DNA from 2 places in the Streptomyces sp. NPDC027185 genome. Region 1 is predicted to be linked to the other one. Evidence: riboswitches for the same ligand, from Rfam matches in the RefSeq annotation. Region 1 holds a riboswitch; the other holds the start of a gene.
What was found. Region 1 has a riboswitch for glycine ahead of gcvP (aminomethyl-transferring glycine dehydrogenase). Riboswitches for the same ligand answer to the same signal wherever they lie in the genome.
Positions count from the first base shown of each region.

Region 2: it holds a riboswitch for glycine, as region 1 does, so the genes downstream of both, gcvT (glycine cleavage system aminomethyltransferase GcvT) here and gcvP (aminomethyl-transferring glycine dehydrogenase) in region 1, are expected to answer to the same signal.

Region 1 is NZ_JBVHRF010000008.1:408,826-423,563, reverse strand. It holds gene ACZ4M8_RS26115 (MerR family transcriptional regulator) at 1-373, shown strand, start outside; gene ACZ4M8_RS26110 (DNA polymerase IV) at 461-2,002, shown strand; gene ACZ4M8_RS26105 (PRC-barrel domain-containing protein) at 2,027-2,458, opposite strand; glycine riboswitch at 2,522-2,618, shown strand; glycine riboswitch at 2,619-2,745, shown strand; gene gcvP (aminomethyl-transferring glycine dehydrogenase) at 2,807-5,692, shown strand; gene ACZ4M8_RS26095 (DUF5999 family protein) at 5,754-5,960, opposite strand; gene ACZ4M8_RS26090 (hypothetical protein) at 6,331-6,918, opposite strand; gene ACZ4M8_RS26085 (glutamate-cysteine ligase family protein) at 7,454-9,034, shown strand; gene ACZ4M8_RS26080 (substrate-binding and VWA domain-containing protein) at 9,172-10,953, opposite strand; gene ACZ4M8_RS26075 (CPBP family intramembrane glutamic endopeptidase) at 11,256-11,999, shown strand; gene ACZ4M8_RS26070 (flavin monoamine oxidase family protein) at 12,252-13,583, shown strand; gene ACZ4M8_RS26065 (PhzF family phenazine biosynthesis protein) at 13,663-14,487, opposite strand; gene ACZ4M8_RS26060 (PadR family transcriptional regulator) at 14,691-14,738, shown strand, end outside.
Region 2 is NZ_JBVHRF010000002.1:254,704-269,441, reverse strand. It holds gene ACZ4M8_RS06440 (hypothetical protein) at 1-221, shown strand, start outside; gene ACZ4M8_RS06435 (DsbA family protein) at 400-1,185, shown strand; gene ACZ4M8_RS06430 (cytochrome c biogenesis CcdA family protein) at 1,182-2,069, shown strand; gene ACZ4M8_RS06425 (hypothetical protein) at 2,242-2,586, opposite strand; gene nadE (ammonia-dependent NAD(+) synthetase) at 2,855-3,682, opposite strand; gene ACZ4M8_RS06415 (GH25 family lysozyme) at 3,740-4,294, opposite strand; gene ACZ4M8_RS06410 (MarR family winged helix-turn-helix transcriptional regulator) at 4,486-4,941, opposite strand; gene ACZ4M8_RS06405 (L-serine ammonia-lyase) at 5,200-6,582, opposite strand; gene glyA (serine hydroxymethyltransferase) at 7,026-8,285, opposite strand; gene gcvH (glycine cleavage system protein GcvH) at 8,353-8,730, opposite strand; gene gcvT (glycine cleavage system aminomethyltransferase GcvT) at 8,884-10,011, opposite strand; glycine riboswitch at 10,157-10,251, opposite strand; gene ACZ4M8_RS06385 (AAA family ATPase) at 10,805-11,461, shown strand; gene ACZ4M8_RS06380 (enhanced serine sensitivity protein SseB) at 11,715-12,521, shown strand; gene ACZ4M8_RS06375 (enhanced serine sensitivity protein SseB C-terminal domain-containing protein) at 12,580-13,362, shown strand; gene ACZ4M8_RS06370 (ABC transporter permease) at 13,770-14,738, shown strand, end outside.

The DNA of each region.
Region 1 (14,738 bases):
GGGCACCCAGCGGCTCTACAGCTTCCGCGACGTCGTCGTCCTGAAGATCGTCAAGCGGCTGCTGGACACGGGTGTGTCGCTCCAGAACATCCGCACCGCGGTCCAGCACCTGCGTTCCCGGCAGCCGGCCGATCTGACGCGTATGACGTTGATGAGCGACGGCGCGACGGTCTACGAGTGCACCTCCCCGGACCAGGTGGTCGATCTGCTGCAGGGTGGGCAGGGCGTCTTCGGTATCGCCATCGGTGTGGTGTGGCGGGACGTGGAGAGTGCGCTGTCCCAGCTGCACGGTGAGCGGGTGGACACGGGGGAGACCCTGGCCGGGCAGAACCCGCACGACGAGCTGGCCCGGCGGCGCAACCGCGCGGGCTGAGCCCCGGCCGCTGCCGAGCCGGCCTCCGCCGGGCGCTCCGGCCCTGCTCGGGGCCGATTGTCAGTGGTATGCGGCAGCATCGGTCGTGTGAGACGTGCGCCGACGATTCTGCATCTCGACATGGATGCGTTCTTCGCGGCCGCCGAGCAGGCGGCCAAGCCCAGCCTGCGCGGTAAGCCGGTGGTCGTGGGCGGGATCGGGCCGCGCGGCGTTGTCTCGACCGCGTCGTACGAGGCGCGGGTCTTCGGGGTGCGGTCGGCGATGCCGACGGCCCAGGCGCGCCGGCTGTGTCCCAACGCGGCGTATCTCAGTCCGCGCTTCTCCGTCTACCGCCGGGTCAGCGACAGCGTGATGGAGCTGCTGCACGCGCTGTCGCCGCTGGTCGAGCCGTTGAGCCTGGACGAGGCGTTCGTCGATCTGGAGGCGGGCGGTGTCGCGGACGACTCCGGGTCGGCCCGCGCGGTCGGTGAGCGGCTGCGGCGCGACATCCGGGAGGTCACAGGGCTGACGGGTTCGGTGGGGCTGGCCGGGGCCAAGATGCTGGCCAAGATCGCGTCGGAGGCGGCCAAGCCGGACGGCCTGCGGATCATCGAGCCGGGCACCGAACGGGAGCTGCTGGGGCCGATGACCGTCCGTACCCTGCCGGGCGTCGGACCGGCGACGGCCGAGGCGTTGCGCCGGGCCGGGATCACGACCGTCGCGGAGACCGCCGAGGCGGGGGAGGCGGAGCTGGTACGGCTGCTGGGCAGGGCGCACGGGACGGGGCTGTACGCGATGGCGCTGGGCCGCGACGACCGGCCGGTCGTCGCCGAGCGGGACGCGAAGTCGGTGTCGGTGGAGGACACCTTCGAGGTCGACCTCACCGACCGCACCCGGGTGCGCAACGAGCTGGTGCGGCTGGCGGAGCGGTGTGTGGAGCGGTTGCGGGCCGCCGGCCGTTCCGGCCGTACGGTCGTGATCAAGGTGCGGAACTACGACTTCTCGACGCTGACGCGGTCGGAGACGCTGCGCGGGCCCACCGATGATCCCGCGGTGGTGCGGGAGGCGGCGATCCGGCTGCTGGATCTGGTCGACACCACGGGCGGGGTGCGGCTGCTGGGCGTGGGGGTGAGCGGGCTGGCCGACTTCACCCAGGAGGACCTCTTCGCCCAGCTGGCCACGGAGCAGGAGGCCGTCGAAGCAGCGCACGCCCTGGAAGCGGCGGCGAGCGGGGAGGCGAGGGGCGAGGCGGAGCCCGAGGAGGAGCGGCCGCGCCGCTGGCATCCCGGGCTGGACGTCGTCCATGACGACTACGGCGCGGGGTGGGTGCAGGGCAGCGGGGTGGGGCGGGTGACGGTGCGGTTCGAGCAGCCGTGGTCGGCGCCGGGGCGGGTGAGGACCTTCGCCGTGGACGATCCGGCGCTACGGCCCGGGGAGCCGTTGCCGCTGGTCGGCGGCGGGCCGACGACGGGCTCCGCAGCGGGCGGGGCGGGCGCGGGAGCGGCGCCGGTCAGGAGCAAAGGGGGCGGGCCGGACGGTGTGTCCGGCCGCTCGATATCCGGTCGGCCGGAGCGGGCGCCGGCGGAAGAGCCGGTGTCGGCGCCGGGGCCGGCCCCGGCGCCGGAGGATCGAGGCGCGGACCGCCGGTGAGCGGGCCAGCTCCGCTCCCGGGATTCAGTCGTCCGCTCCCGCGATGTTGCCGAAGTTCTTGTCGGCGGGAGGCCGCTCGACGTCCGCGGGGGAGGTGATGTCCAGCCGGTAGTGGTGGTACAGCTGGAGTTCCTGCTCGGGGGAGAGGTGGCGGCCGACGCCGAAGTCCGGGGCGCCCTTGATCAGCTTGCGGTCGTAGGGGATGTGCAGGGCGTCGTCGACCAGGCGGCTCGGCTCCAGGGGGACGAAGGCGTCGCGGCTGAAAAGTCCGGTGCGCACTGCCGCCCATTCGGGTTCGCCGGTCGCGTCGTCGAGGTAGACCTCGTCCACGGTACCGATCTTGGCACCTTGGCGGTCGTACGCCTTGCGGCCGATCAGGCTCCGCGGGTCGATATCGGTTTGCACGGCCCCTCCAACTGGTCGCAACTGCCTGGTCACACCTACCAAACGGCACATTTCTCATGTCGGCCACTCGAAGGATCCCCCGGATGACGCGCTGGTAGGCTGGCAAATGGCCGCTGACCCCGTGCGGGAGAGTCCACGTCGTTCGCGGCGCGGACGCCGAAGGAGCAAATCCTCCCCGGAAACTCTCAGGCACACGTACCGCTCGGACGAGGTCACTCTGGAAAGCAGGGCGGGCCACGGACGACGCAGCGCCGGAAACCCCTCCTCACCGACGGTGAAAGCCGGGTCGCGGTCGCGGGCCGGTGAAGCTCTCAGGTTGAGATGACAGAGGGGGAGGCCGTCCGGGCACCAGCGCCGTGGTGCCCCTCGTAGGTCGTTGAGACCAGGAGGCCCCCGCAGATGACCACCAATCGCATCCCCCTGACCGAGCTGGAGCGCGGTACGCCCTTCGAGCACCGGCACATCGGTCCGGACCACGAGGCGCAGGCGAAGATGCTCGCGCAGGTCGGATTCGGTTCGCTGGACGAGCTGACCGCCGCCGCGGTGCCCGACGTGATCAAGAGCGCCGAGGCGCTGGGGCTGCCGCAGGGCCGTTCGGAGGCGGAGGTCCTCGCCGAACTGCGCGGTCTCGCCCAGCGCAACCAGGTCCTGTCCTCGATGATCGGCCTCGGTTACCACGGCACGTTCACCCCGCCGGTGATCCTGCGCAACGTCATGGAGAACCCCGCCTGGTACACGGCGTACACCCCCTACCAGCCGGAGATCTCGCAGGGCCGGCTGGAGGCGCTGCTGAACTTCCAGACGATGGTCGCCGACCTCACCGGCCTGCCGACCTCCGGTGCGTCGCTCCTGGACGAGGGCACCGCCGCCGCCGAGGCCATGGCGCTCTCCCGGCGGGTGGGCAAGGTCAAGCAGGGCGTCTTCCTCGTCGACGCCGACTGCCTGCCGCAGACCGTCGCCGTCATCCGGACGCGCGCCGAACCCACCGGTGTCGAGGTCGTCGTCGCCGACCTGAGTGACGGCATCCCCGCCGAGATCGCCGAGCGGGGCGTCTTCGGTGTGCTGCTGCAGTACCCGGGGGCGTCCGGCGCGGTCCGCGACCCGCGTGCCGTCATCGCGCAGGCCCAGGAGCTGGGCGCCGTCGTCACCGTCGCCGCCGATCTGCTGGCCCTGACCCTCCTCACCTCGCCGGGTGAGCTGGGCGCCGACATCGCGGTGGGCACCACCCAGCGTTTCGGTGTGCCGATGGGCTTCGGCGGTCCGCACGCCGGCTTCATGGCCGTACGGGAGAAGTTCGCCCGGAGCTTGCCCGGCCGCCTGGTGGGCGTCTCCGTCGACGCCGACGGCACCAAGGCGTACCGCCTCGCCCTGCAGACCCGCGAGCAGCACATCCGCCGTGAGAAGGCCACCAGCAACATCTGTACCGCGCAGGTGCTGCTCGCCGTCATGGCCGGGATGTACGCGGTCTACCACGGCCCGGACGGGCTGGCCGCCATCGCCCGCCGCACCCACCGTTACGCCACGGTCCTCGCCGAGGGCCTGACGGCCGGTGGCGTGGAGCTGGTGCACGGCGCGTACTTCGACACCCTCACCGCCCGGGTGCCGGGACGGGCCGCCGACGTCGTCGCGGCCGCCCGGGAGGCCGGTGTCAACCTCCGTCTGACCGACGCGGACCATGTCGGCATCGCCTGCGACGAGACCACCGGCCGGACGCAGCTCGCCGCCGTCTGGCGCGCCTTCGGCGTCTCCGGTGACGTCGAGCAGCTGGACGCGGCGGCCGCCGACGCGCTGCCCGAGGGGTTGCTGCGGACCGACGGCTACCTCACCCACCCGGTCTTCCACCAGCACCGTTCCGAGACCGCGATGCTGCGCTACCTGCGCCGGCTGTCCGACAAGGACTACGCGCTCGACCGCGGCATGATCCCGCTCGGCTCCTGCACGATGAAGCTGAACGCGACGACGGAGATGGAGCCGGTCACCTGGCCGGAGTTCGGGCAGCTGCACCCCTTCGCCCCCGCCGAGCAGGCGCAGGGCTACCTCAGCCTCATCCAGGAACTGGAGGAGCGGCTGGCCGCCGTCACCGGCTACGACAAGGTCTCCATCCAGCCGAACGCCGGCTCCCAGGGTGAGCTGGCCGGTCTGCTGGCGGTGCGCGCGTACCACCGCGCCAACGGCGATGAGCAGCGCACCGTCTGCCTCATCCCGTCCTCGGCGCACGGCACCAACGCCGCGAGCGCCGTGATGGCCGGGATGAAGGTCGTCGTCGTCAAGACCGGCGAGGACGGCGAGGTCGACACCGACGACCTCCACGCCAAGATCGACAAGCACCGTGACGAGCTGGCCGTCCTGATGGTCACCTACCCCTCGACACACGGCGTCTTCGAGGAGCACATCACCGAGATCTGCGCCGCGGTGCACGACGCGGGCGGTCAGGTCTACGTGGACGGCGCCAACCTGAACGCGCTGGTCGGACTCGCCGAGCCGGGGAAGTTCGGCGGCGACGTCTCGCACCTGAACCTCCACAAGACCTTCTGCATCCCGCACGGCGGGGGCGGCCCCGGTGTCGGCCCGGTCGGCGTCCGCGCGCACCTCGCGCCGTACCTCCCCAACCACCCGCTCCAGCCCACCGCGGGCCCGGAGACCGGCGTCGGCCCGATCTCCGCCGCCCCCTGGGGCTCGGCCGGCATCCTGCCGATCTCCTGGGCGTACGTCCGGCTCATGGGCGGCGAGGGTCTCAAGCGCGCCACCCAGGTGGCGGTGCTCTCCGCCAACTACATCGCCAAGCGCCTGGAGCCGCACTACCCGGTGCTCTACACCGGGCCCGGCGGGCTCGTCGCGCACGAGTGCATCATCGACGTCCGGCCGCTCACCAAGGCCACGGGCGTGAGCATCGACGACGTCGCCAAGCGGCTCATCGACTACGGCTTCCACGCCCCGACGATGTCGTTCCCGGTGGCCGGCACGCTGATGATCGAGCCGACCGAGAGCGAGGACCTCACCGAGCTGGACCGCTTCTGCGACGCGATGATCGCCATCCGCGCGGAGATCGAGAAGGTCGGCAACGGCGAGTGGGACAAGGACGACAACCCGCTGCGCAACGCCCCGCACACCGCGGACGCGCTCGGCGGTGAGTGGGCGCACCCGTACACCCGCGAGGAGGCCGTCTTCCCGGCGGGTGTCGTGGCGGCGGAGAAGTACTGGCCGCCGGTCCGCCGCATCGACGGCGCCTTCGGCGACCGTAACCTCGTCTGCTCCTGCCCGCCGCTGACGGAGTACGACGGCTGACGTCCGCGCAACGATGAGGGCCCTCGGCGATGTCGCCGGGGGCCCTTTGACGTGCGACGGGTCAGACGGTGGTGGCGACCCGGGAGGCGCAGTCCGGACGGTGCGGGGCGATGACCTGACCGTCCGGCAGAAGCTCACCGGTGTCCTCGAAGAGGAGAACGCCGTTGCACAACAGGCTCCAGCCCTGCTCCGGATGGTGCGCCACCGGATGTGCGGCTTCCCGGTCGGTGGAGTCGGCGGTCGGGCAGGGCGGCTGGTGCTGACACATGGGCACTGTCTTTCGCTGCGGATGGGTGAACGTCGTCGTGCGGCTCGATGAACTCGAAGTGGTCATGGCCGCTTCCCCCGTTTCCTTCGGTTGGGCTCAAGTGTTGCCCTGCGGACGGATTTCCGCAGGGATTTCGCAGCAGTGGTACGCACTCGATACGGACGTGTCACCCGTGCGGGCGGTTGCTCCCAAATGCGCCGCTGGTCACGGAGGTTGGGGGAGAGGCGGCGGACGGGCGCACGGGGGGCGTACGGCCGAACGCCCCGCGGCCGTCGGGGGCTCGCGGGGCGCTCGGTGAGCGGGTGCGTACGCCGTGCCGGACGCGTCGGTCGGACGGTCGGTCCCCGCCCGCCGGTGTGTCCGGATGTCCTCAGGCGGTGGAGCCGAGGAGCGGCGGCGGGGCGAGGCGGTCGCTGAGCCGGGGCAGGAGGTCGGCCACCCGCTGCGGGAGGTGCGCGGCGATCCCGGGCGGGGCGGGAGCGAGCGGCACCAGGAGATCGCCGGGCGCCGGCTCCCCCGAGACGCCGTCGGAGGCGGTGTCGTGGTGCAGCCACAGCGTCAGCATGTACAGCTCCGGTACGGACAGCAGCCGCGGCTGGTACCCGGCGGTGAGCGATTCGGCCTGGTGCAGGGCCTGTTCGGTCGCCGTGACGTACGGGCCGCCGCAGAAGTGGGCGAACGCCCAGCCGTCCGCCGTCAGCCGCGCCTCGGCCGCCGCGACCGGCCGCTCACCGCCGAGCACCAGGAACCGCCACCCGGCCAGGCGGGTGCGGGGCGGGACGCCGGTGTGGCCGATGCCGTCCAGGATGTGGACCGGGAGCGGATGGTCGGCGCTCAGCGGGCCCTGGTGCGCGCGGAGCGCGGCGGGGCGGGCCTCACGGACGGCGGTGGGCGAGCCGAGAGCGGTGAGGACGCTGCGCAGGGCGGGCGCGGGGGCAGCGGGTACGTGCAGCGGCATGGTGAGTCGCCTCTCACTCGGGAGACACGGTGGTGCAGGTGGACGCCGACGGCATTGTCAGCGTGCGGGGTCGGAGCCGGCCCCGGCGCGTATCTCCGCGCAGGGGCGCGCAACGCGACACGGGGCCCAAGTCTCCGCCTCGTGAACGGAGTTTATACGACGTATGTTCCAGCGGTGTTTCCGCTAAGCGCGCCCGTGATTTCCGGCAAGGGGTAATCCGGACCGGCTATAGAGGCGTTTTCTCCTTCTTTGCGGGGAGGATGGGTAAACCGCCTCGATATTCTGTCGCGGTACGGTAGGCCGAATCTTTCCGGTGTTTTTCCGGGTAATTGCTGACGGGGGGTGTCCGGGCAATATGCCAACGGTACGTGCCGGACTCCGGGCCGCTTCGAGCCTATCGGCGGCCGAACGCCCTTGAGGCGTTATGGATCAGATCACCGGGGCATCATCGACCGTGACGCGTGCCCCGGTGGTGCCGGGGACGGCCCCGGACGGCCCGTGGCTGCGGGCCGTCCACTGGAGGAAGGACCCTTCGATGGGGGAGAAGGTCGCCGCGGACGGCATCGGCCTGGCGGACCGGGAGCGTTATCGAAGAAAGCTTCAGGAGTGTCTTGAGGGGCTGGCGAGGCTGCTGGGGGAGAAACGGTTCGACCGGCCGAAAAACCTGGTGGGTCTGGAGATCGAACTCAATCTCGCCGGGGCCGACGGACTGCCCAGGATGATGAACTCCCAGGTGCTGGAACGTATCGCGAGCCAGGATTTCCAGACCGAACTCGCCCGTTGCAATCTGGAAGTGAACATCACCCCGCACCGGCTGCACGGCCAGGTCTTCGAGCAGCTCGCCGAAGAACTCCGTACCGCGCTCGCCTATGCCGATCGCAAAGCCCGTGAAGTGGCCTCCCGGGTCATGATGATCGGTATTCTGCCCACGTTGGACACCACCGATCTCACCGCCGCCAGCCTCTCCGAGAACGACCGCTATTTCCTGCTCAACGATGAAATGCGGGCGGCGCGCGGTGAGGACTTCGCACTCGACATCCAGGGTGTGGAGCGGCTCGTCGCCCGGTCGCCGTCGATCGCGCCGGAGGCCGCGTGCACCTCCGTGCAGCTGCATCTGCAGGTGACGCCCGGCCGGTTCGCCGCGGTGTGGAACGCGGCGCAGGCGCTCGCCGCCGTCCAGGTGGCCGTCGGCGCCAACTCGCCGTTCTTCTTCGGGCGTGAGCTGTGGCGCGAGTCGCGGCCGCCGGTCTTCCAGCAGGCCACCGACACCCGGCCGCCGGAACTCCAGGCCCAGGGGGTGCGCCCGCGTACCTGGTTCGGGGAGCGCTGGATCGATTCGGCGTACGACCTCTTCGAGGAGAACGTGCGGTACTTCCCGCCGTTGTTGCCGCTCTGCGGGGAGCAGCATCCGCTGCGCGTCCTCGACGCGGGCGGCGTACCGGACCTCGCGGAACTGGTGCTGCACAACGGCACCGTCTACCGCTGGAACCGGCCGGTGTACGGGATCGCCGACGGCGTCCCGCATCTGCGGGTCGAGAACCGTGTGCTCCCGGCCGGCCCGACGGTCGCCGACGTCCTCGCCAACACCGCCTTCTACTACGGGCTGGTGCGCGCGCTCGCACAGGCGCCGCGTCCGGTGTGGACCCGGCTGCCGTTCGCCGCCGCAGCGGAGAACTTCACCGCCGCCTGCCGCCACGGCATCGATGCCACGCTGCGCTGGCCGCGTCCGGGGCGGGGCGGTGTCGTGGAGACGCCGGTGACCCGGCTGGTCCTCCAGGAACTGCTGCCGCTGGCCGCCGCCGGGCTGGACGCCTGGGGCGTCGAACCGGCCGACCGGGACCGCTACCTCGGCATCATCGAGGAGCGCTGCGCCCGCCGCACCAACGGCGCCTCCTGGCAGACCGCCGCCTACCACCACGCACGGGAGCAGGGCCTGGACCGCGGGGCGGCGCTGGCCGGGATGACCCGCCGCTACGGCGAGCTGATGCGGACCGGTGAGCCGGTGCACACCTGGCCCGTCGCCTGGCCCGCGGTCCGGCGGGCGGTCCCGCCGCCGCGCCGCCCGGCAACGGGCGAATGGCAGAACCGGGAGACGGCGGGGCCGGACGGGGGCTGAGGCGGCGGGGTGGCGCGTCCGGGCGCCCCCGCAGCGGTGCCGGGCGGGAGGGCGCCGTCACCCGTCCGGCCGGGAGGGTGCTCCCCGACGCCGACGGCCGGGGTCCCGCCGCTGCCCCGCGCGAGCCCGTCCTCCGGCTACCCCTGTTCCCCGCTGCCCGTGGTGACGATGGCCTCCCGGATCGCCTCGTCGAGATGTGACGGGTCCTCGACCTCGTGGACGGAGCCGCCGGTGGGGGCGGTCATGCGGTCCAGCGCGGACCGGTCGGCCTCCGGGCCGACGGCGAGGACGATCAGCGGTATCGGCCGCCCCGGGTCCGTCAGCTTCTTGATCCCGGCCACCACGCCGTCCAGTCCGACGGTGGCGGCGTCGTCGTCCGCGCCGTCGGTGACCACCACGACGGTGTTGAACTTGCCCTCCACGTACGACGAACGGGCCTCGCGGTACGCGGCGAGCGTGGTGTCGTACAGGCCCGTGCCGCCGCCGGGGACAGGGGTGAGCGCGCCCAGGGCGGCCGTGAGGGCGTCGCGGTGGGTGGTGGCGCCGGGGCCCCGGTCGCCGAGCCGGGTGGTGGGGGACAGCTCCAGGTGGTCGCGGGAGCCGTCGAGTCCGGTGGCGAACTTCCACAGCCCGATCTCGTCGTCGGGCGTGAACGTCGCCAGTTCCCGGAGCAGCGCGTCCCTGGTCAGCGACATCCGTGACCGGCCGCCGCTCGCCGGCACCGCGAGCCCCATGGACGAGGAGGCGTCGACCACCGTGGTGATCCGGGCCTTCTGCACCGTGACCGCCCAGATGCCGAGCAGCGCCCGGATCTCCTTGGCGGACGGCGGTACGGCGGTGTCCTGGGTGTACGGCTGGGGTGCGCGGCCGCCCGCCGCGCGGGTCACCTTCTCGTCCGCCCTGCCGTGCCCCGCCCGGAAGCCGTGGGCCCGCAGCACCTGCTGGCCCGGGGGCGCGGAGAGCAACGTCATGAAACGGCCGGCGGCGCGCGAGGTGTCGGCGTCGAGTTGGTTCTCGTCGACGAGGGTGTACGGGTAGTCGAGCTGGGCGGTGCCGTCCTGGGGGTAGAAGAGTTCCAGTCCGGGGCCGGTGCCGGCGCGGTTGTGCGCGAACGCGGCCTGTTCGGAGAGGAGCACCGCGGGGTTGCGGTGGTCCTCCGCGGCCTCGGAGGCATCACGCGGCAGTGTCGCGGCGAGTTCCTCGTCACCGTCGGCCATCCGCTGGTGGAGCACCTCGGCGGCGGCCGCCGTACGGGTCCGCGCGGTGCCGGCGCCCTCGTCCTTCTCCGCCTTCCGGTAGGCGGCGTCGATGCGGGAGAGGGCGAGGACTCCGGTGGCGCTGCGGGTGGGATCGGCCACCCCGAGCGGCAGCGTGCCGTCGTCGGCGGCCTTCAGCAGCGCCGACCAGTCGTACGTCTTCTCCGGCCAGCCCAGTTTCCCGGCGGTGGCCGGGACGGCGCCCAGGGCGAGGGGGGAGGCCGCGATCGTCCCGCTGGTGGTCAGCGGTGTGCCGCTGGCCGCGTCCACGCGGTCGCTCCAGAGGGTGGAGTCCGGTATCCAGACCTGGAATTCGGAGTGTGCCGGGCGCTGCGCGAGGGAGTCGGCGACCTCCGCCCCGGAGCGCGCCGTCACCTTGACGTCCAGGCATTTCCCGTCGGTGCGGGTCTCCTCGCGCCGTGCCCGGTCCGCGACGTCGTCGAGCGCGGGGGCGATGTCGGGCGAGGCGACGACGTCGAGCCGGACGAGGTCGCCGCCGCACGGTTGGCCGAACGGCAGCAGATCGCTGCGGAGCGCCGCCACCGTGCCCGCCGCGAGCGCGAGGGCGAGGACGGTGGCGAGTACGACGGTGCGGCGGCGGGCGCCGGGCCGGGCCCCCGCGTCCCGCGGTGCGGAGCTGTCGGGCAAGCTGTGACGTCCCATCGCGGTAGCGCCTCTCCTGCGTCTCGGAGCTCGATCGGGACACGGCGGAGGCGGTCACACCACGTGGACGGCGTCTGCCCCGGCCTGTCGCGCGATCTTCGTACCTGCTGCGGCGACCCTAGCCGGGCAGGCCCGGCACGGGTGGCGGTATCGCGGAAGTGGTGGAAGTGATGGACGCGCAGGCGGGGGCGGGAGCGGAGAAAGCGGTGGAAGTGGAGAAAACTGTGGGGTCGGACGCGCACGCCCGTGGCGGCGTCGGGACCTCCGGCGCCTGGGAGCCGGGGGAGCACCTGTCCCGCAGGATGCTGCGGAACGAGACGCTCCTGGTGCTCGCCCTGTCGCTGGGGGCCAGCGGGGTGTCCGCGCTGATCAGTTTCCTCGGCGCGGTGACCCGGCCCGGCGGTCTCAAGGACCAGGCGGCGACGTTGAACGGCTCCCACGCCCCCGGCCGTCCGTGGCTGGACCTCGCCTGGCAGCTCTTCGGCATCGCCACGGCGCTGGTGCCGGTCGCGCTGGTGGCGCACCTGTTGCTGAGGGAGCGGGCGGGCGGGCTGCGCGCGCTGGGGTTCGACCGGCGCAGGCCCGGCGCGGACCTGGGGCGCGGTACGGCGCTCGCCGCGGTGATCGGGGGCAGCGGGCTGCTGCTCTACCTGGGTGCGCGGGTGGCGGGCTTCAACCTCACGGTGGTGCCCGAGGCGCTGCCGGACGTGTGGTGGAAGGTCCCGGTGCTGATCGCCTCCGCGGTGCAGAACGCCGTCCTGGAGGAGGTCATCGTCGTCGGCTATCTGCTGCGCCGTCTGGGGCAGCTGGGGTGGACGCCGGTGGCCGCGCTCGCCGCCGGCGCCGTGCTGCGCGGCTCGTACCACCTCTACCAGGGCATCGGGGGCTTCCTCGGCAACATGGTGATGGGCGTCGTCTTCGTCCTGCTCTACCGCAGGTGGGGCCGGGTCGGCCCGCTGATCGCCGCGCACGCCCTGATCGACATCGTGGCCTTCCTGGGCTACGCGCTGCTCGCGGGCCGGGTGGACTGGTTGCCGACGCCGTAGACGCGGGGGCGGCGGCGATGCCGTACGGGCCGTTCCGCCGGCGTGGGCGGGAGCGGCCCGGGGCGTGCGGCCGGTGTCCGCCGCCGGACGTCCCGCGGAGCGGGCCCGGTGGCGGTTGCCCATACCGGGTGAACCGGGCCGTGAGCCGTGTGGCGCGGTCCCCGGGTCCGCTGCCCGGCCACGATCCTGAGGGCGCCGCCGGCCCGTCAGGGGGCGGGCCGGGTGGGACGAGACAGGGAAGCGGTGACCGGGGTGAGCAAGCGCGACGTGGTGGTTGTCGGCGCGGGATTCGCGGGCCTCAGCGCCGCGCAGGAACTCCACGGGGCGGGCTGCGACGTCCTCGTCCTGGAGGCCCGTGGCCGGGTCGGCGGGCGGGCCCTGACCCGCTTCCTGCCCGACGGCACCCAACTCGACCTGGGCGGACAGTGGATCTCCGCGGCCCAGCACCGGATCACCGGACTGGCCGACCGCTACGGCATCGCCACCTACCCCACCCCGGAGTACGGCTCGGCGGTGATCGACCACGACGGGGAGCACCGCACCGCGCTCCCCGACGAGGTGACCGCGCTCCTCCACGAGCTGGACACCCTGTGCCGGCAGGTCCCCGTGAGAAGCCCGTGGACCGCCGCCGACGCGGTGCCCTGGGACCGGCAGACCTTCGCCACCTGGCTCGACGGGACCGGCGCCCCGGACGCCGCGAAGCGCTACGTCGGCCGGATCGTCTCCGGTGGACTCCTCGCCGGGAGCCCCGCGGAGACCTCGCTGCTCGAAACGCTCTTCTACCTGGCCAGCGGCGGCGGGACCGGGGCGCTGCTGGGCTTCCGGGGCGGTGCGCAGGAGAGCCGTGTCGTCGGCGGGGCCCAGCGGATCGCCGAGCGGATGGCCGCCGACCTGCCCGACGGCACCGTCCGGCTGTCCGAACCGGTCCTCGGCATCGCCCAGGACCGCACCGGGGTCCGCGTCACCACGGCACTGGGCGCGCACCACGCCGCGCGGGCCGTGATCGCGCTGCCGCCCGTACTCGCCGGGGCGCTCCGCCACGACCCGCCGCTGAGCGCCCTGCGGGCGGGCGTCTTCCAGCGCATGACGGCCGGTACCGCGCTGAAGGTCCACGCCGTGTACGCCGAACCCTTCTGGCGGGACGAGGGCCTGTCGGGGGTGTCGACGTCGTCGGCGGGCGTCCTCACGGAGACCGTCGACAACACGCCGCCGGCGGCCCCGAGAGCGGTGCTGACCGCGTTCGTCTACGGCGATGAAGCGGTCCGCCTGCGGACCCGGCCGCCCGGGGAGCGCCGGGAGAGCGTCACCCGCCGTCTCGGCGAACTCTTCACCGGCCGGGCGGCGGAACCGCAGGAGTACGTCGAGTTCGACTGGCTCGCGCAGGAGTGGACCCGGGGCTGCTTCTCCGGGCATTTCACCCCCGGCGGATGGACGGCCTTCGGCAGCGCCCTGCGGCAGCCGGAGGGGGCGCTCCACTGGGCGGGCACGGAGACCGCCGTGCACGGCAACGGCTACTTCGAGGGCGCTGTGGAATCCGGCCGCCGCGCGGCGGGGGAGGTGCTGCACGCCCTCGGCTCCCGCTGACCGCGCCGGGCGGCACGCGGGCCCGTGCGGCGTTCCGGGGCACGGGGCGGCCGGGCATCCGACCGCCCCGGCCGTCCGGTCAGGCCCCGGCGAGGAGTTCCCCGTCCAGCACGGTGACCGCGGATCCGGTCAGCAGGGTACGGTCGCCGCGCAGCCGGGTGCGGACGAGGCCGGTACGGGCGCCTCCTTGCAGGCTGGTGAGGGTGTCCCGGCCGAGCCGGGGCGCCCAGAACGGTGCGAGCGCGGTGTGCGCGCTCCCCGTCACCGGGTCCTCGCCGACTCCGACCTGGGGGAAGAAACAGCGCACCCGGACGTCGTAGCCGCAGTCCGCCGCAGCGGCGCGTGCGGTGGTGATGACGCCCCGGCCGCTGTGCCCGCTCAGCGCCCGGAGGTCCGGCGCCAGGCGCTCCACGGCCGCTTCGTCGGCCAGTTCGACCAGCAGATCACCGACCTGCGGCCCGGTCTCGTACGCGCCCCGGATCGAGGCGTCACCCAGTCCGTCGGCCAGCGCCTGCGGCACCTCCACCGGGGTGAGCGGGGCGGTCGGGAAGTCCATGGTGAACGAGGCGTCGTCGTGCGCGGTGGTGCTCAGGACACCGCTGCGGGTGGCGAAGCGGACCGTCCCGGTGGCCGTGCCGGTCGTGTGCAGCACGTGCGCGGTGGCCAGCGTGGCGTGTCCGCACATGGCGACCTCGGTGGCCGGGGTGAACCACCGGAGCGCCCAGTCCGCCTCGCCGCCGGGCGGCAGGGGATGGGCGAACGCGGTCTCCGACTGGTTCATCTCCCGCGCGACGTCCTGCATCCACCGGACGGAGGGGAAGTCCCCCGCTTCCAGAAGGACGACCCCTGCCGGGTTGCCGGTGAACGGGCCGGTACTGAACGCGTCGACGATGCGAATCCTCATGCCGAGGACCTTAAGCCCCCGCTGCGCCGCAGGTCAGAGCCGTTGGTGAGGAGTTGGCCCTCCTCGGGGAGCCGCCGGGGAGTCGTAAAGCCTTGCCGAACGAACACTACCGATATATCGTTGACGCATCGCGATCGGTCAGCGAAAGGTCTGATCGACGACCGGTGCCCCCTCGGGCCACCGGCTGACGGAAGGAACCCCTCATGCGACCCCACGGACATGGACACGGATACGGGCACGGCCAGGAAGGC
Region 2 (14,738 bases), on a different contig from region 1:
TCGTCGACATCCCCCGGCGCTGCTCGGGGCGGCATGCGCCGGGGCCCGGCGAAGCGGCGCCGCTGCCCGTGCCGCACCGTGCCGAACCGCCCGCCCTCCACCCGGTGGTACCGGCCGCGGACCCGACCGTGCTCCTCGTCCGCCCCGCCCCGGCACACTCCGGCACCGGCCCCGCGGGTCCCGCCGACCCCGCCTCGCTCCTTCCCGTACTGCGGATCTAGGCGCCGCCGTGCTCCCGCCCGCCCTCCTACCGGGCGGACGGCGGGGGCACCCCGGCAGCCCGGTGGCGCGCCCTTCCCGCGCGCCCGCATCCGGACCGGCCCGTGCCGCGCCGGCCGCCCCGCGCGGCCCGCCACCGCCGTCCGGCCCATCCGTCACCCCGGTACGACTGGAGAGCCAGTGCCCACCCTCACCTCACCCACCCGCAAGCTCGCCGCCGTCGGCGCCATCGCCGCCCTGATCATCGCCGTCATCGCCATCGGCATCGCCGCAGGTAAAGCCGTTGAGGACGGCCGCGGCGCCGACGCCTCGCGGGCCGCCTCGCCGGAAACCGGCGAGGACCCGGCACAGCAGCGCCTCTACGACCAGCTGGCCGAGCGCACCAGCCGCCGCGAGGCCGGCGACGCCCTGGCCGTAGGCAGGAAGGACGCCCCGGTCGTTCTCGTCGAGTACGCCGACTACCAGTGCTCGTTCTGCGGCCGCTTCACCCGCGAGACCCAGCCCGAACTGATCAAGAAGTACGTCGACGCGGGCACCCTGCGCATCGAGTTCCGCAACTTCACCCTCTACGGCGCCGACTCCGAACGTGCCGCCCGCGCCTCCTGGGCCGCCGGGCGCCAGGGCCGCTTCTGGCAGTTGCACGACGAGCTGTACGCCAAGACCCGTAAGGGCGACGCGCTCGCCGAGGACAAGCTCGTCGAGCTGGCCCGCACCGCCGGCGTCGCCGACCTCGACAAGTTCCGCACCGATCTCGACAGCGACGCCGCCCGCGCGGCCCTGAAGAAGGATCAGGAAGAGGGGTACGAGCTGGGCGTGCAGTCCACGCCGTCCTTCCTGATCAACGGCCGCCCGGTGTCCGGCGCCCAGCCCACCGCCGTCTTCGCCGACGCGATCGAGACCGCCGCGAAGGCCGCCGACGGGAAGAGGACGGCCGGGAAGAAGACGGGCGAGGAGAGCGGCAAGTGACCGACATCGGGTATCTCGCCGCGTTCCTCGGCGGCGCCCTCGCGCTGGTCAGCCCGTGCAGCGCACTGCTGCTCCCGGCGTTCTTCGCGTACTCGCTCTCCCACCCGGGGCGGCTGCTCGCCCGTACCGGCGTCTTCTACCTGGGGCTCGCCACCACACTGGTCCCGCTCGGCGCCGCCTCCACCGCCGCCAGCCGGCTCTTCAACGGCCACCGGGACCTGCTGATCACCGTCGGCGGCTGGGTCGTCATCGCCATGGGGCTCGCGCAGATCCTCGGCCTCGGCTTCGCCTCCCGCCGTGCCCAGGCCGCCGCCGCCCGGATCACCCCCCGCTCGGCCGTCTCCACCTTTCTGCTGGGCTGTGTCTACGGGTTGGCCGGCTTCTGCGCCGGGCCTATCCTCGGCGCCGTCCTCACCGTCACCGCGGTCAGCGGCTCACCCGTGTACGGCGCGTCGATGCTCGCCGTCTACGCCTTGGGCATGGCGCTGCCGCTGTTCATCCTCGCCCTGTTCTGGGACCGCTACCGGCTGGGCACCCGGGGCTGGCTGCGCGGCCGGGAAGTGCGCCTGGGCAGGCTGCGGCTGCACACCACCTCGCTCCTGTCCGGCCTCTTCTTCCTCGCCATCGGCGTGCTCTTCCTCCGCTACAACGGCACCAGCGCCCTGCCCGGCGTCCTCGACGCGGAGGCGGAGTTCCAGGTCGAGGAGTGGGTGGCGTCGATCGGCAACGCCGTACCGGACTACGTACTGATCGCCCTGGGCGCACTCGTCGCCGCCGCGGTCCTCGGCCGGATCGCCCTGCGCCCGGAGAAGAAGCCGGAGAAGAAGCGGGAGGAGGCGGCAGGGGAGAAGGCCCGGTCGCAGCCGCGGACCACCCCGGAGTGAGACGAGGGGCGGCGGGCCATCCGGCACCGAGCCGGCCCCGGCCGCTCGGTTCCCGGCTTCCCTGGCCACCGGCCCCGGCGGGCCATCCGGCACCGAGCCGGTCCGTCCCTGGCCGTCCGGTCTCGCCCCGGCACCCGGCAGCCCGCCCGGTGCCGGGCCCGGCACCGGGCTCCTAGGCGCTCCGCCGTCGCCCCGGCTGCCGCGGGCGGGGGTGGCGCAGGCGTTGCGGGGCGTCGGCCCGTCTGCGGCGGTCGTTGCAGAGCAGGCATTTGCCGTAGCCGGGCGGCAGCGGGTCCTCCGGATCGCCGTGGAGGGGGTCGACCGCGCCGTGCGGATGCAGCGCGCAGCCGGTCGGGCCGGTGGCTTCGCCGAGGGAACCGGCGGCGGTCAGCGCCCGGCGCAGCGCGTCGACGAGCTGGTCGGCGTCCCGCCGGGACGGCGTGGCCCGCAGGGACGAGGCGATGTCGGAGGCGGTGGTCAGCGCGGTGCGGAGTTCGCGCAGCTGTGCGTAACCCATGCCTTGGAGCGTAGGCGGCCCCACTGACAGTGGATCTTCCGATCGTGCTTCGTGGTCTCCCATGGCCGCATCCCTGCCCGCCCCGGCCGACGTCTTAGCCCCCGCGAGCTTGCTGTCGCCTTACCGGCGCATGACAGGTACGCCACCCGCTCCGCCCGGCCGGACGGCCCCGCGGACGCCGGCACCGGACGACGGAGGGGCCCGCCGGAACACACCCCGGCGGGCCCCCGTACGGGCGGGGAACCGGCCTTGCGCCGGCGCCCGGCCGTCACGGCGCGATCGGCAGCTCCCGCTTGTGGGCGGTGAGGTGGTAGCGGCGGACGATGGCGTCGCGCACCGCGTCCTCGACCGGCAGCCCCTCCAGGAAGTCGTCGATCTGGTCGTACGTCACGCCCAGCGCCTCCTCGTCCGGCTTGCCCGGGGAGAGCGTCTCCAGGTCCGCCGTCGGCACCTTCGCGACCAGCTCCTGCGGGGCGCCCAGCGCGGCGGCCACCGCGCGCACCCGCCGCTTCGTCAGGCCCGTCAGCGGGACGACGTCGGCGGCGCCGTCACCGAACTTGGTGAAGAAACCGGAGACCGCCTCGGCGGCGTGGTCGGTGCCCACGACCAGACCGTCCTGGGCGCCCGCCACCGCGTACTGCGCGATCATGCGCTGCCGGGCCTTGATGTTGCCCTGGACGAAGTCCTGGTGGGCGGCGTCGCGGAACTCCAGTCCGCCGGAGACCGCCGACGCCAGCGCCGCGTCGCTCGCCGGGCGGACGTCCACGGTCAGCAGCTGGTCCGGCCGGATGAAGTCCAGCGCCAGCTGCGCGTCCCGCTCGTCGGCCTGGACGCCGTACGGCAGCCGCATCGCGAAGAACGTGGCCTCGTGACCCGTCTCCCGGGCACGTTCCACCGCGAGCTGGCACAGCCGGCCCGCGGTCGTCGAGTCGACGCCGCCGCTGATGCCCAGTACCAGGGAGCGCAGTCCCGTGAGGGCCAGCCGCTCCGCGAGGAAGGCGACCCGGCGCTCGATCTCGTGCCCGGCGTCGAAGGACGCGCTCACCTGGAGATCCCGGGCGATCTCCTGCTGGGCCTTGGCTGCCGGGTCACTCACGGCTGCTCCTCGCTGCTGTCGGAATCCGAACGGCCGGTCGGACCGGCCACGGAAACCTTATGCCGGGTGCGCCCACTTCTTCAGGGCGGCCTTGCTCGCGAAGTCCGCGACGTCCTTGTCGAGCGGCCGGTCGGTGTACTGGTGGATGCGCCACTTCGCCTTGATCCGCGGGTGCCCGGCCTTGACGTAGTCGGCGATCCACAGCCCGTCGGCGGCGTACGAGGAGGTGTCGTGGTGCAGCCAGAAGTCGCGGTTGCAGTAGAGCATCACGCGGTGGGTGGGCCGGAGCTTCTTGACCTCTCTGAGGAACTGGTCCTTCTGCGCGTTGCTGGCGTACGTACCGCTGCCGGTGGTCTCCCAGTCGGCGGCGAGGATGTCGCCGCCCACCGAGGCGCACTTCTCGACGAAGTACCGTGCCTGCGCCGCGATGTTCCCCGGCCACAGGAAGTGGTAGAAGCCGACCACGCACCCGGCCTTCCGCGCCTTCGCCGCCTGCGCCGACTGGTGGGGATTGATGTACGAGCGGCCCTCGGTCGCCTTGATGATCACGAAGTCCAGCCCGCCCGTGGAGAAGGACGTGTTGTACGAACTGACATCGACACCGTGCAGCATGAGCGGCCTCCCGCCGTTTCGACCTGCTTCTTCGAACCGTCCCCTGCCAACCAGCAGTTCAGCACGTTCAACGGGGAAGACGCCAGAGAGCTACCGGGAAGTTCCGCAGCGCGAGCGCCCGTTGGCGCGGGGCGGCCGTACGGCTCGCGATGGGGCGGCGGAGGCGGGTGGGTCGAAAAGGTGACCGGGGATCAGCCGGTGGGCTGCGCGGGGTGGCGCAGTTGTTCGGCGGCCTCCGAGACGCGGTGCAGCAGCTCCACGAAGACGGTCTGCTCGGACGGGGCCAGCGGGGAGAGGAAGAGCTGATTCATCCGCGCGGTGCGCACCGCGAGCTTCTTGTGCACGCGAACGCCCTCGTCGGTGGCGCGCAGCGCCGCACGGCGTCCGTCACGCGGATCGCGGATCTTGTCGACCATCCCGCGCACCACCAGCCGGCGGATCACCTCGGCGATGGTGGAGCGGTCCAGCCCGACCCGCTCACCGACCGTGCGCTGGTCCAACCCGTCCTCGCCGACCAGGGAGTTGAGGACCGCGAACTGCGGGGAGGTGACCTCCTCGGAGACCATGGTCGTCCACAGCAGGGTGTGCGCCTGCTGGAACCGCCTGGCCAGGGGGCCCGGATGGCTGCTGAGGTCGAGCGTGGTCACGCCGCCTCCCCTTCCCCGTCGAAGCTCGGATCCGTACGCAGTGTGCGCCGGAGCGCCACTCATTGTAGCGGCGCGCCGAGCCCGATATAAGTGCCGTGACCAGGCAGGACGTGCTGGCGGCAACCGTCGGGGGAGTACGTTCCCGCGGCGGGGACGGCAGCGGGGACGGCAGGCGGCGGCGAGCGGGACGGCCGCCCGCCCCGCCGGGCACGGGCCCTGATCCCGCGTCGGGCGCGCGGGGTCAGGGCCGGTCCGGACTCAGCACTCGATGATGTTCACCGCGAGGCCGCCGCGGGCGGTCTCCTTGTACTTCACCGACATGTCCGCGCCGGTGTCCTTCATCGTCTTGATGACCTTGTCGAGGGAGACGTGGTGGCGGCCGTCGCCCCGCAGCGACATCCGGGCGGCGGTGACGGCCTTGACGGAGGCCATACCGTTCCGCTCGATGCACGGGATCTGCACCAGACCGCCGATCGGGTCGCAGGTCAGGCCGAGGTTGTGCTCCATGCCGATCTCGGCGGCGTTCTCCACCTTCTCCGGGGTCGCGCCGAGGACCTCGGCGAGGCCGCCCGCCGCCATCGAGCAGGCCGAGCCGACCTCGCCCTGGCAGCCGACCTCCGCGCCCGAGATGGAGGCGTTCTCCTTGAAGAGCATGCCGATCGCACCGGCGGCGAGGAGGAAGCGGACCACGCCGTCCTCGTCGGCGCCGGGCACGAAGTTCACGTAGTAGTGCAGGACGGCGGGGATGATCCCGGCGGCGCCGTTGGTGGGGGCGGTCACCACCCGGCCGCCGGCCGCGTTCTCCTCGTTGACGGCCATCGCGTAGAGGGTGATCCACTCCATGGCGTGGGTCTGCGGGTCGCCCTCGGCGCGCAGGGCGCGGGCGGCGTTGGCGGCCCGGCGGCGGACCTTCAGACCGCCCGGCAGGATGCCCTCGCGGGACATGCCGCGCTCCACACACGCCTGCATGACGCGCCAGATCTCCAGCAGCCCGGCGCGGATCTCCGCCTCGGTGCGCCACGCCTTCTCGTTCTCAAGCATCAGCGCGGAGATGGACAGACCGGTCTCCCGCGTCAGCCGCAGCAGTTCGTCGCCGGTGCGGAAGGGGTGCGTCAGGACGGTGTCGTCGAGCTTGATCCGGTCCTCGGCCGCCGCGTCCTCGTCGACGACGAAACCGCCGCCGACGGAGTAGTACGTCTTCTCCAGCAGCGGGGCGCCGTGGGCGTCGTACGCGAAGAGGGTCATGCCGTTGGCGTGGTACGGCAGGGAGCGGCGGCGGTGCAGGATCAGCTGGGTGGACTCGTCGAAGGCGATCTCGTGGGCGTCCCCTATCTCGGCGGCCAGCAGGCGCAGCCGGCCGCTCTCGCGGATCTCGGCGACGCGGGTGTCGGCGTTCTCGACGTCGACGGTGCGCGGGGAGTTGCCCTCCAGACCGAGCAGGACGGCCTTGGGGGTGCCGTGGCCGTGGCCGGTGGCGCCGAGGGAGCCGAAGAGTTCCGCCCGTACCGAGACGGTCTGGGCGAGCAGTCCGTCCTTCTTGAGGCGGCCGGCGAACATCCGGGCCGCGCGCATGGGGCCCACCGTGTGGGAGCTGGAGGGGCCGATGCCGATGGAGAAGAGGTCGAAGACGGAGATGGCCACGGTGGCGGACTCCCTTGTCTGCTCGTGAGGGGCGGTGCGGGCGGAGAGAGGGGGATCGGGAGGTTGGTGCGGTTTTCGGGGTGTATCGGTGCCGACTGACGAGCGTAACGCGGTCATGGGGCGGGCCGCCGGACACGGACCGACGGGTGGCGGGCGGCCCGGGGAACGGCGGGTGCCGGGCCGCCCGCGGCACCCGGTACGGAGCGGTGCGCGGGGCGGCCGGGGCGTGGCCCCGGTGCCGGCGTACGCGGGCGGGCGGTGGCGTCCGCGTGCGGAGACCGCGTCCGTTCCGTGCCCTGTGTGCCGGATCGTTCCGGATTCCGGGGCAGGCAGACGGCGAGCCCGGGGCCGGGGCCCCGGGCTCGTGGCCCGTACCGCCTCCGGGCGCCGGTGGTGCGGCGCCCGGAGGCAACGGCGCGCGGCGGGGCGCCGCGCGCTCCCTCTCAGAGGGAGGGGTAGAGCGGGTGCTTCGCGGCGAGGGCGGCGACCCGCGCCTTGAGCGACTCGGCGTCGTACGACGGCTTCAGCGCCTCGGCGATGACGTCGGCGACCTCGCGGAAGTCATCGGCGCCGAAACCGCGGGTGGCCAGCGCCGGGGTGCCGATCCGCAGGCCCGAGGTGACCATCGGGGGCCGCGGGTCGTTCGGGACGGCGTTGCGGTTGACGGTGATGCCGACCTCGTGGAGACGGTCCTCGGCCTGCTGGCCGTCCAGCTCGCTGTTGCGCAGGTCGACCAGGACGAGGTGGACGTCGGTGCCGCCGGAGAGGACGGAGACGCCCGCCTCGGTGACGTCCGGCTGCACCAGGCGCTCGGCCAGGATGCGGGCGCCGTCCAGGGTGCGCTGCTGGCGCTCCTTGAAGTCCTCGGACGCCGCGACCTTGAAGGAGACCGCCTTCGCCGCGATGACGTGCTCCAGCGGACCGCCCTGCTGACCGGGGAAGACCGCGGAGTTGATCTTCTTGGCCAGCTCCTGGGTGGAGAGGATCACGCCGCCGCGCGGACCGCCCAGGGTCTTGTGGGTGGTGGTGGTGACGACGTGGGCGTGCGGCACCGGGTTGGGGTGCAGCCCCGCGGCGACCAGACCGGCGAAGTGCGCCATGTCCACCATCAGGTACGCGCCGACCTCGTCCGCGATCTTGCGGAAGGCGGCGAAGTCCAGCTGGCGCGGGTAGGCCGACCAGCCCGCGACGATCAGCTTCGGGCGGTGCTCCTTGGCGAGCCGCTCGACCTCCGCCATGTCGACCAGGTTGGTCTTCTCGTCGACGTGGTAGGGCACCACGTTGTAGAGCTTGCCGGAGAAGTTGATCTTCATGCCGTGGGTGAGGTGGCCACCGTGGGCGAGGTTCAGGCCCAGGATGGTGTCGCCCGGCTTGATCAGCGCGAACATCGCGGCGGCGTTGGCCTGCGCACCGGAGTGCGGCTGGACGTTGGCCGCCTCCGCGCCGAAGAGCTCCTTGATGCGGTCGATGGCGATCCGCTCGACCACGTCGACGTGCTCGCAGCCGCCGTAGTAGCGGCGGCCGGGGTAGCCCTCGGCGTACTTGTTGGTGAGAACCGAGCCCTGCGCCTCCATGACGGCGACCGGAGCGAAGTTCTCCGAGGCGATCATTTCGAGGGTGGACTGCTGACGGTGCAGCTCGGCGTCGACGGCGGCGGCGACGTCGGGGTCGAGCTCGTGGAGGGAGCTGTCGAGAAGCGACATGGGTCTTCTCCTGGAGGGTTCAGGGGGCGCGGAGCGCTTCGGTACGGGCGGCGGCCGAGCGGCGGACTCAGCCGGCGGTGAAGGCGGTGTACTCGTCCGCGGAGAGCAGGTCGCCCGGCTCCCCGGTGATCTTCACCTTGAACAGCCAGCCGCCCTCGAACGGGGCGGTGTTCACCAGCGAGGGGTCGTCGGTGACACCCTCGTTGACCTCGGTGATCTCGCCGTCGACCGGCGCGTAGAGATCGCTGACCGACTTGGTCGACTCCAGCTCACCGCAGGTCTCGCCCGCCGTGATCGTGGAGCCGACCTCCGGGAGCTGCACGTAGACGACGTCGCCGAGCGCGTTCGCCGCGTGCTCGGTGATGCCGACCGTCGAGACGCCGTCCTCGGCGTCCGACAGCCACTCGTGCTCCTTGCTGTAGCGCAGCTGCTGGGGGTTGCTCATGGGTCGATTCTCCTGTACGCGAGGGTGTGGTGGTGAAAGGGGTCTGCACAGTGAGACACAGCGGCGGCGGCCCGGCCGCACCGGAACGGCCGCACCGGACCGGCCCGGCGGCCCCGTACGGCGGCTCCGGGCGGCGATGTGTCCCGCTACGGGCTACTTCTCCCGCTTGTAGAACGGCAGCGCGACGACCTCGTACGGCTCGTGGCTGCCACGGATGTCGACCTTGACGCCCGCGGTGCCCGGGGCGGCGTGCGCGGCGTCGACGTACGCCATCGCGACCGGCCTGCCCAGGGTCGGCGACGGCGCGCCGGAGGTCACCTCGCCGATGACGGTGCCCTCGGCGTCCACCACCGGGTAGCCCGCCCGGGGCACCCGGCGGCCCTCGGCGATCAGACCGACGAGCTTGCGCGGCGGCCGCTCCTCGGCGCGCGCGGCGGCCGCCTCCAGCGCGGCGCGGCCGACGAAGGCGCCGCCGTTGGACGTCTTCTCGAACTTCACGACCCGGCCCAGCCCGGCGTCGAACGGCGTGGTCGCCGTCGTCAGCTCGTGGCCGTAGAGCGGCATGCCCGCCTCCAGGCGCAGCGTGTCGCGGCAGGACAGGCCGCACGGGACCAGCCCGGCGTCCTCGCCCGCCGCCAGCAGTGCCTCCCAGAGCGCGGCCGCGTCCTCGGGCCGGACGAACAGCTCGAAGCCGTCCTCGCCGGTGTAGCCGGTGCGGGCGATGAGCGCGGAGACGCCGGCGACCGTGCCGGGCAGCCCGGCGTAGTACTTCAGCCCGTCCAGATCGGCGTCGGTGACGGCCTTGAGGATGCGGGGGGACTCGGGGCCCTGCACGGCCAGCAGCGCGTACGCGTCGCGGTCGTCGCGGATCGCGGCGTCGAAGCCGCCGGAGCGGGCGGTCAGCGCGTCCAGGACGGTCTGCGCGTTGGAGGCGTTGGCGACGACCAGGTACTCCGTCTCGCCGAGGCGGTAGACGATCAGGTCGTCGAGGATGCCGCCGTCCTCCTGGCAGATCATGGTGTAGCGGGCGCGGCCCGGCTTCACGGAGCCGATGTTGCCGACCAGTGCGTGGTCGAGGAGGTCGGCCGCCTGCGGGCCGGTGACGGTGATCTCGCCCATGTGGGAGAGGTCGAAGAGACCGGCGCGGGTGCGGACGGCGAGGTGCTCGTCGCGCTCGCTGGCGTAGCGCAGCGGCATGTCCCAGCCGGCGAAGTCGGTCATGGTCGCGCCCAGCGCGCGGTGGACGGCGTCGAGCGCGGTGCGGCGGGGGGCATCGGTCATGGTGGGCTCCCGGACAGGGTGAGAGGACATGTCTCCCCATCTGTCATCGGAACCTGAGAGGTTCACCGGAATCCCGCGAACGGGCCGGTTTGCACCTTGGGTGGAACCGCTCCCGTACGGGCCGCGGCTCGCTTTTCAGATCTGCCTCGCCCGCGCGGTATAGGGGCCTGAGAGATTCAAGGGAGGACTTGCTCCTTCGGCGCCCCGGCGCGCGGCCGGGGACTCTCCCGCGCGGATTCAAGCGGCCGGTATGGAGTTGGACCATGCACGGCGCGACGCCGGTGTGCACGGGGCGCCGACATCATCGCACGGGAACGCCGCACGTAGGAGCCCCGGCCCGGAACCCGCCCGGCCGCCCGGACGGAGCGCCTCCGCACGGCGCCGCCCCCGGCCGCGCACCGCCCGAGGCGCGGCACCGGAACACCCCGCGTCTTGAACGGCATTACCTTTCCTTGACACTGTGCGGGAGGGGACGGGGCCGCCGCCCGGCCCCGCCGAGGGGGAAGGGGCGATCACGGTGCAGAGCGAAGCCGCGCGCACGGCCGTACCGAGGACCGGTGGCACCGCGCCGCCCCGGCCCGCGCCCGGGGCCCGCGAGGCCCGGCCGCCGCGGGCGGTGCCGGACGCGCGACCGGCACCGGAGGCACGCCGCGGACCGCGCCCGGACGCGTACCCGGGGGCCGCCCCGGACGCGTACCCGGGGGCCGGCCCGGACACGCCGCCCCGCCCGCCGCGGCAGGACTCCGCCGTGGCCGCCCGCCCGGAATCCGCTCCCGCGCCGGAACCCGCTTCCGTGCCGGACCCCGTCGCCGTCACCGACCTGCGGGGGTGCCCCGCCGCCGGGCTCCCGGCCGAACTCCGCTTCCCCGCAGGTGCCCTGGTCGTCGTCTCCGGACTGCCCGGCAGCGGCAAGAGCACGCTGATGCACCGCGTCGTCCCGGCGGCCGACGGCGCGGGCGCCCCCGTCCACCGCGTCGACTCCCAGGACGCCCGCGAGCGCTGGGAGCGCGGCCGGCTGCGCCGGGTGCCGTACGCCCTCTACCGGCCACTCGTCCGGGTGGCGCACTACCTCGGGCTGCGCCGGGTGCTGCGCTCGGGCCGGAGCGCCGTGGTGCACGACTGCGGGACGCAGACCTGGGTGCGCCGCTGGATCGCCCGCGCGGCGCGGCGCGGCGGGCGGCGTCCGCATCTGCTGCTGCTCGACGTCCCGCCCGAGGTGGCGCGGCGCGGTCAGCGCTCGCGCGGGCGCGGGGTGTCCGGCTACGCCTTCGCCCGGCACCGCGCGGCCAGCCGGCGGCTGATCCGGAACGCCGGGGCGGGGCGGCCGCCCCGGGGGTTCGCCTCGGCCGTCCTGCTGGACCGGTCCGCGGCCGACCGGCTGCGCACGCTCCGGTTCGGCGGCGGGCCCGCGCCCCGGGCGGCGGACGCGGCGGTGCCGCCACTCGTCTAGGGTTCGGTCGTCACCCTCCGTCCGCCCCTTCCGGGCGGGCGACCGGAGGGCGGCGACAGGGCCCGGAGGGTGTCCTGTCGGTCTTCGCCGGCCGGGACGGCCCGCGGCCGTGCGCCGCGGGGCGCGGCCGTCCGCGGCGCAGGACGCCTCCGCGGCGAGGCGTGCTGCCGCTCACCCCGGCCCCGCGAGGATGCCAAGGACACCCCCTAAGCTCATCGGCCAGAGCGCGCGGTACGGAAGCGGATGGATGGACATGGACTTTCCCGAGCAGGGGATCGAGCAGGGAATACCGCAGCTGGCGTGGCCCGCCAACGAGTTGGAGGAGGTCCTCGCGGCCTCCGTCGGCCACCCCGGCGCGGGCGGCCGGATCGTGGAGGTGCTGGGCCGCAGCCGGGTGTGGGTGCCGCTGCCCAACGGCGGTGGCCCGGACGCCGCGGGCCCCGGCGGCCGGGGTCTGGACCTGCCCACCGTTGAGATCGGCGAGGTGGCGTACGTCCCGGTGTTCAGCTCCGAGCAGGAGTTCCTGCGGACCGTCGGCGCCCACATGTCCTTCACCGTCGCTCCGGCGAAGGAGTTCGCCCGGGGGCTGCCGCCGCTGCTCGGTATCGCCGTCAACCCCGGCGGCACGGTCGGCACCGCGCTGCCGGCGCCCGCGGTGGCGGAGCTGTGCCGGGAGGCGGGCGCCGGGGTGTCCGCGCCCACCGGCGGCCGGGTGCGGCTCTTCGAGCCGGACTGGCAGGAGGAGCCGGTGGACTTCCTCGCCGCCGCCGGCCTGGAGTTCTCCGGTGCCGGATTTGTCCTGACTGCCCGGCGTGCCCTGGCGAGTGTGGAGGGCGACACGCCCGCGCTCTTCGTCGGCGTCGAGGTCGACGCCACCCTCGCCAACCCCTACGACGACGCCACCCGCGAAGCGGCCCTCGCCGCCCTGGGACGCGCGCTCGGCACGGTGCCCGTGGCCTGGCCCGTCCAACTGGTGCTGCTGGACGTCGCCCAGGGCGACCCGGTCGCCGACTGGATGACCGCGCGCGTACGGCCCTTCTACTCCCGGGACCACTCGTAAGCTGGACGGACGACGGGCGGGCGTACCCCACGCGGCCGCCGGAGAAGGGACGGACCACGTGAGCGCGGGTGCGCATCAAGGAGCGGCGGCAGGCCGGGTCGAGCAGCTGCTGGGACAGGTCACACCCGGCCGCTACGACGCCTACGAGGCGCTGCTGCACGCGCTCGCCGCCGGTCAGGTCTGGATGCTGCTCTGGCACGGCCGCGCCGGGATGCCCGACGCGCAGTACGGAAACATGGAGGTCGACGGCCTGGGCTACGCGCCCTGTGTCACCTCCGCGCCCGAGCTGGCCGCCTCCGGATGGAACCGTGACCACGAGTTGGTCACCGGTGTCGAGATCGCCTCCGCCCTCTTCCCCGACCGCTGGGGCCTGTGGCTGAATCCGCACGCCCCTGGCGGCGGCGTCGGCATCCCCTGGCTGGATCTGCGCCGTATCGCCGGCGGTCTCGACCGACTCCCCGCCGGACCGCTGCGCATCACCGAACCGGTCATCGACCTCCCGCAGTTCTACGCCCTGCTCACCCAGAACGCCCACCGCACGCCCGCCGTGCGGTCGTTGCGCCGCGCCTGGGTGCAGCCCGCCCTCGGCGCGCCCTACCTCGCCCTCGGCCTCGATCTCTACGACGCGGGCCAACAGGGCGTGGACGCCGCGCGGTTGATGGTCCAGCAGTCGATGGGCGCGGTCCCCGAAGGGCTGCCGGTCTCGACCGTCGCGATGAACGACGAGTACGACCCGGTCGGCATGTGGATGCGGGCCTGCGCCCGCCCCTTCTTCGACCGCGAGGGCTACGGCGCCCCGGCGCAGCCGCCCACCGGGTACGGCTACCCGCGCCCCTACTGATCCGGCGGCGGGCCTTCCCCGGGCCACCGCCGGAGGTTCACCGCCCAGGGTGTGCGGTGTCTCGAATTCGCCCTGTTCGTCCGTCAGTTGACGGGCTTTTTCCCGCCACCGAAATCTCCGTTCAGACGTCCCTTGCGTCCGGATAGCGGAGACTTGTGGACCAGATCACAGTTGCGCATCCATTCACCTTGGGGGCTGGTGAGTGATCGCGAATCGGATGAAGACTCCGGCAGCAGGGCATCGGCCCTGTGTACGAACACCATCCGGACACCTGTCATGTGACACCGCGATGTTTCGCGGTGCGAACTTCCATGGCATCCGCGCGTCGTGCGGCGGCGATGGGGACCAGGCCGCGAGCGCGGCGGGGCGTGAGGCCGCACCGTCGGCCGAGAGGGGTCAAAGGCACTGTGACCGCACCGATCGAGACCACCGGCGCGGCTGCCCAGGCGCAGCCGGAAGCGGTGCTGAAGGGCGTGGCGGGCAAGCGGATCGAAGGCCGCTCGCTCGGCCGCATCGCACTGCTGCGCTTCCGGCGCGACAAGGTCGCGGTGGCCGGTGCCATCGTTGTCATCCTGCTCATCGTCGTCGCCGCGCTCTCCCGCCCGCTCCAGGCGCTGCTCGGTCTCGACCCCGACAGCCCCCACCAGTCGCTGATCGACCCCAACACCACGCTCCCCAAGGGCGACCTAGGCGGGATGAGCGGCGACCACCCGCTGGGCGTGGACCCGAAGTTCGGCCGTGACCTGCTCGCCCGGGTGCTGGAGGGCTCCTGGGTCTCGCTGATCGTCGCCTTCGGCGCCACCTTGCTGTCGGTGGCGATCGGCACGGTCATGGGAGTGGTCGCCGGCTTCTACCGCGGACGGGTCGACGCGGTGATCAGCCGGCTGATGGATGTCTTCCTGGCGTTCCCGTTGTTGCTGTTCGCCATCGCGATTTCCGCCTCGCTCCAGGGGGGCGCTTTCGGCCTCACCGGGCTGCCGCTCCACCTCTCCGTGCTGATCTTCGTGATCGGGTTCTTCAACTGGCCGTACATGGGCCGCATCGTGCGGGCGCAGACCCTGTCGCTGCGGGAGCGGGAGTTCGTCGACGCGGCGCGCGGAATGGGTGCGCGCGGTCCGTTCATCCTCTTCCGCGAACTGCTGCCCAACCTCGTCGGCCCGATCGTCGTGTACTCGACGCTGCTGATCCCCTCCAACATCCTCTTCGAGGCGGCGCTGAGCTTCCTGGGCGTCGGCATCCAGCCGCCCCAGGCGTCCTGGGGCGGCATGCTCAACCAGGCGGTCAAGTACTACGAGGTCGACCCGCAGTACATGCTCGTCCCCGGTCTCGCCATCTTCGTCACCGTGCTCGCGTTCAACCTGCTCGGTGACGGTCTG